3 regions of the Streptomyces sp. NPDC051310 genome follow, and region 3 is predicted to be linked to each of the others. Evidence: riboswitches for the same ligand, from Rfam matches in the RefSeq annotation. Region 3 holds a riboswitch; each other region holds the start of a gene.

Region 1 (3,266 bases), on a different contig from region 3:
GAGGATCTGTCGGACGTCAGCATCCGGCTGCAGGTCGGCAGCGACCGGGCGCTGTTCCGTGCGGGCGTGCCGCCCCTGGTGGCGTTCCTCGACCGGACCGACAAGCTGGTGCCCCTGGGACAGGAGCTCACGCTCGGTGATTTCGAGCAGCACCTGGAGGAGGCACTCGGACGGATCCTCGCCGAGGAGAACGCCGGCTGAGGTCACTGCTTGCGACGACGGCCCCGTCCGCCCCGTCCGCCGCGTCCGGCCGGGGCCGCGGCGGCCGCGGGACCCGGGCCGGTGCCGGCGCCCGGCCGGTCGGCGGAGACCACCAGGGCGGCCAGCGCCGTCGTGACCGGCACGGAGGCGACCAGCCCGATGGAGCCGACGAGGGTCCGTACGATCTCCTGCGCCACCAGCTCGCTGTTGGCGACCGTCCCCACACTGCTCTCCGCGATCGAGAAGAGCAGCAGCAGGGGCAGTGCCGCACCCGCGTACGCCAGGACCAGCGTGTTGACCACGGAGGCGATGTGGTCGCGTCCGATGCGGATACCGGCCCGGTACAGGGCGCGGGGGCCCATCTTCGGGTCGGCCTGGTGCAGTTCCCACACCGCGGACGTCTGGGTCACGGTCACGTCGTCGAGGACACCGAGGGAACCGATGATGACGCCGGCCAGCAGCAGACCCGACATGTCGATGTTCGGGTAGAGCCCGTGGATCAGACCGGTGTAGTCGTCGGTGTTGCCCGTGAGGGACGCCCACCCGATGAAGGCCGAGCCCAGCAGCCCGATCAGCAGCAGTGAGATGAGGGTGCCCAGCACGGCGACCGAGGTGCGGGCGGTGAGGCCGTGGCACAGGTACAGCGCCATCAGCATGATGGCGCTCGCCCCCACCACCGCCACGACCAGCGGGTTCGAGCCCTGGAGGATGGCCGGGAGGATGAAGACGGTCAGCACGACGAAGCTCGCCGCCAGGGCGATCAGCGCCATCACGCCGCGCATCCGGCCGACGGCCACCACCGCCAGGGCGAAGATCCCGGCGAGGATCGCCACCGGCATCCTGCGGTCGACGTCGGTGACCGAGTACTGGAGGTCGCGGGGCGCGTCGGGCGCGTACGCCACCACCACGCCCTGCCCCTGGTCGAGTTGGCGGGGCGAGTCCGGCTGCACGACCTCGACGAACCGGCGGCCCCGGTCCTTGCCCGTGGTGACCTCGACCGTCGCCTTCGCGCACTTCCCCTGCTGGGCGTTGACCGCCTCCCGGCCCTCCGGTGTCGTCGTGTCCCCGGTGGGCGGGACCTGCGCCGCGTTCACGTCCTTGCAGTCCACCCGCTCGACGCGGACGACCGTGCCCTGCTCGGTCTGCCGGTCGAAGCCCACACCCGTGCGCTCGTGGGCAGGCGCGCCACCTGGCCACAGCAGGGCGAGACCCACGACGACCGCCGTGGCGAAGGGGATCAGTACGGCCGCGATGACCTTGCGCAGATGCTGGGAGACGGGCGCGGCAGGGCCATGGCTGTGCGTATGACCGTGCGCATGCCGGTCCGGCTCGGGTGTCTCGTGCGTGGAAGTCACCGACCGATCATCGCAAGAACCGAGGGGGCCCTCTGTTCAGCGTGGCCGGAAGGACGCTAGCGTGGTGACACCTTTGCACACGCGGGAGCTCGGAGCACCGGGCTGAGAGGGCGCTGAAATCCGTACGAAGAGTACGGAAACGGCTGCGTCGACCGCCGAACCTGTTACCGGGTAATGCCGGCGTAGGGAGTAGGTCACGATGACCGTTCAGGACGCACGCACGCCTGCCTCGAATCGGAACGACGAGGCCGGGAAGTCCGTCGGATGGCACAAGGGGTACATCGAGGGTTCGCGCCCCGACCTTCGCGTGCCGGTCCGCAAGGTGCACCTCACCAACGGCAAGGACGTGACGCTGTACGACACGTCAGGGCCGTACACCGACCCGAGCGTCGAGACGGACGTACGCCGCGGCCTGCCGCCGTTGCGGGAGAACTGGATCATCGGGCGCGGCGACACCGAGGAGTACTCCGGCCGGCCGGTCCGCCCGGAGGACGACGGGATCAAGCACACCTCGCCGCGCGGCGGGCTGCGCAACCTCGACGCCGTCTTCCCGGGCCGGCCCCGCCAGCCCCGCCGGGGCCGTGACGGGCAGGCGGTCACGCAGCTCGCGTACGCCCGCCGCGGCGAGATCACGCCGGAGATGGAGTACGTCGCGCTCCGCGAGAACGTCTCCCCGGAGGTGGTGCGCGAGGAGATCGCGGCCGGGCGCGCGGTACTGCCGGCCAACGTCAACCACCCGGAGATCGAGCCGATGATCATCGGCAAGCGGTTCCTGGTGAAGGTCAACGCCAACATCGGCAACTCCGCCGTCACGTCCTCCATCGAGGAGGAGGTGGAGAAGATGACCTGGGCGACCCGCTGGGGTGCCGACACCGTCATGGACCTCTCCACCGGCCGGAACATCCACACCACCCGCGAGTGGGTGCTGCGCAACTCCCCCGTGCCGATCGGTACCGTGCCGCTCTACCAGGCCCTGGAGAAGGTCGACGGCAAGGCCGAGGAACTGACCTGGGAGATCTACAAGGACACGGTCATCGAGCAGGCCGAGCAGGGCGTCGACTACATGACGGTGCACGCCGGAGTCCTGCTGCGGTACGTGCCGTTGACCGCGCGCCGCAAGACCGGCATCGTCTCCCGCGGCGGTTCGATCATGGCTGCGTGGTGCCTGGCGCACCACAAGGAGTCGTTCCTGTACGAGAACTTCGAGGAGCTCTGCGAGATCCTCGCCGCGTACGACGTGACGTACTCGCTCGGTGACGGTCTGCGGCCCGGCTCGATCGCCGACGCCAACGACGAGGCGCAGTTCGCCGAACTGCGCACGCTGGGCGAGCTCAACCGGATCGCCAAGCGGTACAACGTGCAGACGATGATCGAGGGCCCGGGCCACGTCCCGATGCACAAGATCAAGGAGAACATCGACCTCCAGCAGGAGATCTGCGAGGAGGCGCCGTTCTACACGCTCGGCCCGCTGACCACCGATGTGGCGCCGGCGTACGACCACATCACGTCGGGCATCGGTGCTGCCATGATCGCCTGGTGGGGCACCGCGATGCTCTGCTACGTGACGCCCAAGGAGCACCTGGGGCTGCCCAACCGTGACGACGTGAAGACCGGTGTCATCACGTACAAGATCGCGGCGCACGCGGCCGACCTGGCCAAGGGCCACCCCGGGGCGCAGGAGTGGGACGACGCCCTGTCGGACGCGCGCTT
Region 2 (3,266 bases), on a different contig from region 3:
ACCTGGTGGCAGGGCCTGCTGCTGGGCCTCGCGGTCGCGGTGAGCGCCACGCTCGGCGACCTGGGCGAGTCGATGATCAAGCGGGACCTGGGCATCAAGGACATGGGCACCCTGCTCCCCGGGCACGGCGGCATCATGGACCGCCTGGACTCGCTGCTGCCGACCGCGCCGGTGGTGTGGCTGCTGCTGGTGCTGTTCGTCGGGGCGGGCTGACCGACCCGGGCGCCGGCCGCCCGGGGCCGGTGCGCCGCCGGGAACAGGCCGCAGCGCCATCCGGTTACCCTGGAAGGGCCCGTCGCGTCGAGGCGGCGGGCCCTTTCGGCCCCGCGCACCGCGGGGATCATCCGGTGAGGTCACCCGGCTCACGTACCGCGGCCTCGTCTTACTGAGGAGTACCAGGTCATGGCACCCCCCGCCCCGGGAGAACTCACCTTCGTCGCGCCCCGCGGGGCGAAGAAGCCGCCGCGGCACCTCGCCGACCTCTCGCCCGCCGAGCGCAAGGAAGCCGTCGCCGCGATCGGCGAGAAGCCGTTCCGCGCCAAGCAGCTCTCCCAGCACTACTTCGCGCGGTACGCGCACGACCCGGCCGCGTGGACGGACATCCCCGCCGCGTCCCGGGAGAAGCTCGCCGCGGAGCTGCTGCCGGACCTGATGTCCGTCGTCCGGCACATCTCGTGCGACGACGACACCACCCGCAAGACCCTGTGGCGGCTCCACGACGGCACGCTCGTCGAGTCGGTCCTCATGCGCTACCCCGACCGCGTGACCATGTGCATCTCGTCGCAGGCGGGCTGCGGCATGAACTGCCCGTTCTGCGCCACCGGCCAGGCCGGCCTCGACCGCAACCTGTCGACGGCCGAGATCGTGCACCAGATCGTCGACGGCATGCGCGCCCTGCGTGACGGCGAGGTCCCCGGGGGCCCGGCCCGCCTGTCCAACATCGTCTTCATGGGCATGGGCGAGCCGCTCGCCAACTACAACCGGGTCGTCGGCGCCATCCGCCGCCTCACCGACCCCGAGCCCGACGGCCTCGGCCTGTCGCAGCGCGGCATCACCGTCTCCACCGTGGGCCTGGTCCCCGCCATGCTGCGGTTCGCCGACGAGGGCTTCAAGTGCCGCCTCGCCGTCTCGCTGCACGCCCCCGACGACGAGCTGCGCGACACCCTCGTCCCCGTCAACACGCGCTGGAAGGTCCGGGAGGTGCTGGACGCCGCCTGGGAGTACGCCGAGAAGTCCGGCCGCCGCGTCTCCATCGAGTACGCGCTCATCCGCGACATCAACGACCAGGCCTGGCGCGGCGACCTGCTGGGCCGGCTGCTCAAGGGCAAGCGGGTCCACGTCAACCTGATCCCGCTCAACCCGACCCCCGGGTCGAAGTGGACCGCCTCCCGCCCCGAGGACGAGAAGGCGTTCGTCGAGGCGATCGCCGCCCACGGCGTCCCCGTCACCGTGCGGGACACCCGAGGCCAGGAGATCGACGGTGCCTGTGGACAGCTCGCGGCGGCGGAACGCTGACCTTGTAGTCTGGCCTCGAACACATCTGCATATTCCGACAGGGGAGCGCCACAGCGCTGAGAGTGCGGCACACGCCGGCGACGCAAGCACGGCGGCTGCAGACCCTCTGAACCTCGCCCAGGTCATTCTGGGTAGGAAGTTCGGTCGTTACTCGAGCTGTTGCGCCCTGCCCACCGGACGGACCCGGTGGGCAGGGCCGCGTCTCTTCCTGGTCACACCCAGGAGGAATCTCAGTGAGCACCACCACCAGGATCGCGGCCGGCGTCCTCGCCGCCGCGATCGGCGTCACGACGCTCACCGCCTGCGGCGGTGACGCCGGCGAGAAGTCCGAGGGCGGCGGTACGGCGTCCAAGACCGTGACCCTCGTCAGCCACGACTCCTTCAACGCCTCCCCGGCCGTCCTGAAGGAGTTCACCCGGCAGACCGGCTACACGGTCAAGGTCCTCAAGAGCGGGGACGCCGGCGAGGCCGTCAACAAGGCGATCCTCACCAAGGGCGCCCCCCAGGGCGACGTCTTCTTCGGCGTCGACAACACCCTGCTCTCCCGCGCCCTCGACAACGGGCTCTTCGAGCCGTACGAGGCCAAGGGCCTGGACCGGGTTCCGGACGCTCTCCGGCTCGACGGGGACAAGCACCGGGTCACGCCGGTCGACAGCGGGGACGTCTGCGTCAACTACGACAAGAAGTACTTCGCCGACAAGAAGCTCGCGCCGCCGCAGACCTTCGACGACCTCGCCGCGCCGCGGTACAAGGACCTCCTCGTCGTCGAGAACCCCGAGCGGTCGTCCCCGGGCCTCGGCTTCCTGCTGGGCACGGCCGCCCGGTACGGCGACGACGGCTGGCAGGACTACTGGAAGAAGCTCAAGGCCAACGGCGTCAAGGTGGTCGACAGCTGGGAACTGGCCTACAACCAGGAGTTCTCCGGCTCCGCCGGCGGCAAGGAGGCCAAGGCGGACCGGCCGCTCGTCGTCTCCTACGCCTCCAGCCCGCCCGTCGAGGTCCTCTACGCCGAGCCGAAGCCGGCCGAGGCGCCCACCGGGGTCTCCACCGGCACCTGCTTCCGCCAGATCGAGTTCGCCGGCCTGCTGACCGGTGCGGAGAACCCCGACGGCGGCAAGGCCCTCATCGACTTCCTGATCGGCAAGAAGTTCCAGGAGGACATGCCGCTCCAGATGTTCGTGAACCCGGTGATCAAGGATGCCCAGCTGCCGGAGCTGTTCACCCGGCACGGCGTGACCGTCGACAAGCCGCACACCGTGGCACCCGCGAAGATCGCCGAGAAGCGCGACCAGTGGATCCGGTCGTGGGCCTCGCTCGTCCTGAAGTGACCCCGCTCCGGCGCGGCGCGCTGCGGGCGGGACTCATGGTCCTGCCCGTGGCGTTCTTCGCCGTCTTCTTCGCCTACCCCGTGGCCGCGATCGTCGGCCGCGGGCTGAGGACCCAGGACGGCGGCTGGCAGTTCGGGCGGCTCGGCGAGGTGCTCGGCCGGCCGGACATCCTGGACGTGCTGTGGTTCACCACCTGGCAGGCGCTCGCCTCCACCGCGCTCACCCTGCTGATCGGGCTGCCCGCGGCGTACGTCTTCGCCCGGCTGGAGTTCCCCGGCAAGCAGGTCCTGCGGGCCGTGGTGACCGTGCCGTTCGTGCTGCCGACCGTCGTCGTCGGGACCGCCTTCCTCGCGCTCGTCGGGCGGGGCGGCCTCCTCGACGAGCTGTGGGGCGTGCGGCTGGACACCACCGTGTGGGCGATCC
Region 3 (3,266 bases):
AGCACCGTGCCCGCCTCCATCAGCTTGCGGCCCTGCGCCAGGTCGCGGGGGCGGCCCACCGCCAGCAGCGCCCGCAGCGCGCCGTCGCACAGCCACGCCACGGACCAGGAGGCGCCGGCCGGGTCGCCCCGCCACACCAGGGTGTCGGCGCCCGCGTGATGGCCGGCGTACTGCACGAAGCGGCCGAACTGCTCGGACCAGAAGTAGGGCACCGGGTCGTACGCCCGGGGCGCCTCGCCCACGATGCAGGCCGCGACCGTGCGCGGGCCCTGGAGCGCGTTGTCCCAGTGGTGGACGAGCAGCCGTTCGCCGTAGCGGGCGGAGGGGAAGGAGGCGCAGTCGCCGACGGCGTACACGTCGGGGACGGAGGTGCGCAGATGGTCGTCGGCCACGATCGCACCGTCCTCGCCGAGCTCGATGCCGGAGCCCTTGAGCCAGTCGGTGGCGGGCCGCGCGCCGATGCCGACGACCACGGCCCCCGCGGGCAGCAGCCGGCCGTCGTCCAGAGCCACCTCGCCGGGTTCGACGTGCGCCACGCGCGCGTGCGTGAGGAGGGCGGCGCCGCTCTCCTCGTACCACTCGGCCATGGGGGCCGCGACCTCGGCGGGCAGTGCGCCCGCGAGCGGCCGGCCGGCCGCCTCGACCACCGTGACCGCGCAACCGGCCTCGCGGGCGGCCGTGGTGAACTCGGCCCCGATCCAGCCGGCGCCCACGACCACGATGTCGTGCTGGTCGGCCAGGACGGGGCGCAGCCGCTCGGCGTCGTCGAGCGTGCGCAGCAGGTGGACGCCCCGGATGCCTTCGGTGCCGGGCAGCGTGACGGGCACGGACCCGGTCGCCACCACCAGGACGTCGTACGGAACCGGCCCGGCCTCGGTGTCGACCTCGTGCGCGCCGGGGCGTACGCCGGTGACCTCCACCCCCAGGCGCAGTGTGATGCCGAGGGCTTCGAAGTCGACCTCGAAGGCGGAGCCCTCCGCCTTGCCGAGCAGGACCGCCTTGGACAGCGGCGGCCGGTCGTACGGCTGGTGGGGCTCGGCGCCGATCAGCAGCACCGGGCCGGTGAAGCCCTGTTCGCGCAGTGCCACGGCGGTCTGCACGCCGGCCATCCCGGCCCCGGCGATGACGACGCGCCGCCCGCCCGGCGACGGCCCGCCCCCCGGGACTGCGGCGGAGGACGGCGCGGGCGCCGGCCCGTCCGCCACCGGCGGCTCGGGGGCCGTTCCCCCGGCCGGGGGCCGTGGGGGCGCCGTCGCCCCGCCTGCGGGTCCGGCCGCGGGCTGTCCGGCCGGCGGTCGCCGGTCCGCCGGCCGCTGTCCTGCAGGGTCCTCGGCCGGGGGCCGCTTCGCACTCATCCGCTCGCTCACCCGCTCACCTTACGTAGCTGACGTGACGTCAGGAAGGCGGCTGCTCCACCGCGCTGGAGTCACTGCCCTCCCGGGACTCCCCTTCCCGCGTCCCCTCCGGCCGAACGCGGCCGCCGAGGCGCGGTGCCCCGGACGCCCGTCCGCCCGTCGCTGCGGCCGCTCGTACGCGGCCGCCCCTTTGCGGGTGCTCGGCGGGCTCCTCATGGCGGGTGCTCGGCGGGCTCCTCATGGCGGGTGCTGCGGGTCCGCGTACCCACCTGGCCGGGGGCCGGGCCGGCGGCCGGCGCGAGGACGGCGCCGCCGAGCGGGCGCGCCACGGCGAAGGCCCCTTACTGCGCGTTGCGGAGTGGGGTTAGTCTGGCCACCGCAGAGCACACGCGGGAGCCCGGACGCACCGGGCTGAGAGGGAGGCTGGACGGCCTCCGACCGTACGAACCTGATCCGGGTCATGCCGGCGAAGGGAGGGGCTGGACGCCCATGCATCCACGTACAGGACCGGATGTCCTCGTCATCGGGGGCGGGATCATCGGCCTGGTCACGGCCTGGCGGGCGGCGCAGCGCGGATTGCGCACCGCCGTCGTCGACCCCGAACCGGGCGGCGGGGCCGCCCAGGTGGCGGCGGGCATGCTCGCCGCGGTCACCGAACTGCACTACGGCGAGGAGACGCTCCTCGGCCTCAACCTCGCGTCGGCCCGCCGCTACCCGGACTTCGTCGCCGAACTGCAGGAGGCGGCCGGCGGGGCGGACGTCGGGTACCGGGCGTGCGGCACCCTCGCGGTCGCCCTGGACGCCGACGACCGCGCGCACCTGCGGGAGTTGCACGCCCTGCAGAGCCGTTCGGGCCTGGAGTCGGAGTGGCTGAGCGGACGCGAGTGCCGCCGCCTCGAACCGATGCTGGCGCCCGGTGTGCGCGGCGGGCTCCGGGTGGACGGCGACCACCAGGTCGACCCGCGGCGGCTGGCGGCGGCGCTGGTGGCCGCGTGCGAGCGGGCCGGGGTGGTCCTCCACCGGGCCTGGGCGGAACGGCTGATGGTGGTACGGGACCGGGCGGCGGGTGCCGTCCTGGGCGACGGGACGGAGGTCGCCGCCGGACAGGTGGTGCTGGCCGCGGGCAGCCTGAGCGGGCGGCTGGGCGGCGTGCCGGACGAGGTGCTGCCGCCCGTGCGGCCGGTCAAGGGGCAGGTGCTGCGGCTGACGGTGCCGTCCGCGTACGCGCCGTTCCTGTCGCGCACGGTCCGGGCGGTGGTGCGCGGCAGCCACGTGTACCTGGTGCCGCGGGAGAACGGCGAGCTGGTCGTCGGGGCCACCAGCGAGGAGCTCGGCTGGGACACCACGGTCACGGCGGGCGGGGTCTACGAGCTGCTGCGGGACGCCCACGAGCTGGTGCCCGGCATCACCGAGCTGCCGCTGACCGAGACCCGGGCGGGCCTCCGGCCGGGCTCCCCGGACAACGCACCGCTGTTCGGCCCGACCGCCCTGCCCGGCCTGCACCTGGCGACGGGGCACTACCGCAACGGGGTGCTGCTGACGCCCGTCACCGGCGACGTGATGGCCGAGGTGCTCATGACCGGCGCCCTTCCGGACGAGGCGCTGCCCTTCGCCGCGGCCCGTTTCGCCTCCGCTTCCGGCCCTGCCGATCCCGCTTCCGCTTCCGCTTCCGGATCCGCTCCCGTCTCCGTAGGAGTGTCATGAACGTCTCCGTGAACGGCGAGTCCCGCGAGCTCGCCGCCCCGACCACGCTCGACGCCCTGGTCGCCACGCTCACCACCGCACCGTCCGGTGTGGCCGCCGCGGTCAACGAGGCGGTCGTCCCGCGCGGCCGGTGGGCCGGGACGCTGCTCGGCGAGGGCGACCGGGTCGAGATCCTCACCGCGGTCCAGGGGGGCTGAGACATGGCCG

What was found. A riboswitch is a leader RNA that binds a small molecule or an ion and turns the genes downstream of it on or off. The one in region 3 is predicted to bind thiamine pyrophosphate.
Region 1: another riboswitch for thiamine pyrophosphate. It lies ahead of thiC (phosphomethylpyrimidine synthase ThiC); the one in region 3 lies ahead of thiO (glycine oxidase ThiO).
Region 2: another riboswitch for thiamine pyrophosphate. It lies ahead of ACIA79_RS07510 (thiamine ABC transporter substrate binding subunit); the one in region 3 lies ahead of thiO (glycine oxidase ThiO).

Annotation. Positions count from the first base shown of each region.
Region 1 is NZ_JBITEO010000015.1:161,374-164,639, reverse strand. It holds gene ACIA79_RS22505 (SsgA family sporulation/cell division regulator) at 1-201, shown strand, start outside; gene ACIA79_RS22500 (YibE/F family protein) at 204-1,556, opposite strand; TPP riboswitch at 1,628-1,762, shown strand; gene thiC (phosphomethylpyrimidine synthase ThiC) at 1,756-3,266, shown strand, end outside.
Region 2 is NZ_JBITEO010000004.1:106,265-109,530, reverse strand. It holds gene ACIA79_RS07520 (phosphatidate cytidylyltransferase) at 1-213, shown strand, start outside; gene rlmN (23S rRNA (adenine(2503)-C(2))-methyltransferase RlmN) at 403-1,515, shown strand; TPP riboswitch at 1,545-1,671, shown strand; gene ACIA79_RS07510 (thiamine ABC transporter substrate binding subunit) at 1,749-2,843, shown strand; gene ACIA79_RS07505 (ABC transporter permease) at 2,879-3,266, shown strand, end outside.
Region 3 is NZ_JBITEO010000007.1:239,341-242,606, forward strand. It holds gene ACIA79_RS13280 (NAD(P)/FAD-dependent oxidoreductase) at 1-1,109, opposite strand, end outside; TPP riboswitch at 1,735-1,847, shown strand; gene thiO (glycine oxidase ThiO) at 1,845-3,059, shown strand; gene thiS (sulfur carrier protein ThiS) at 3,056-3,256, shown strand; gene ACIA79_RS13295 (thiazole synthase) at 3,260-3,266, shown strand, end outside.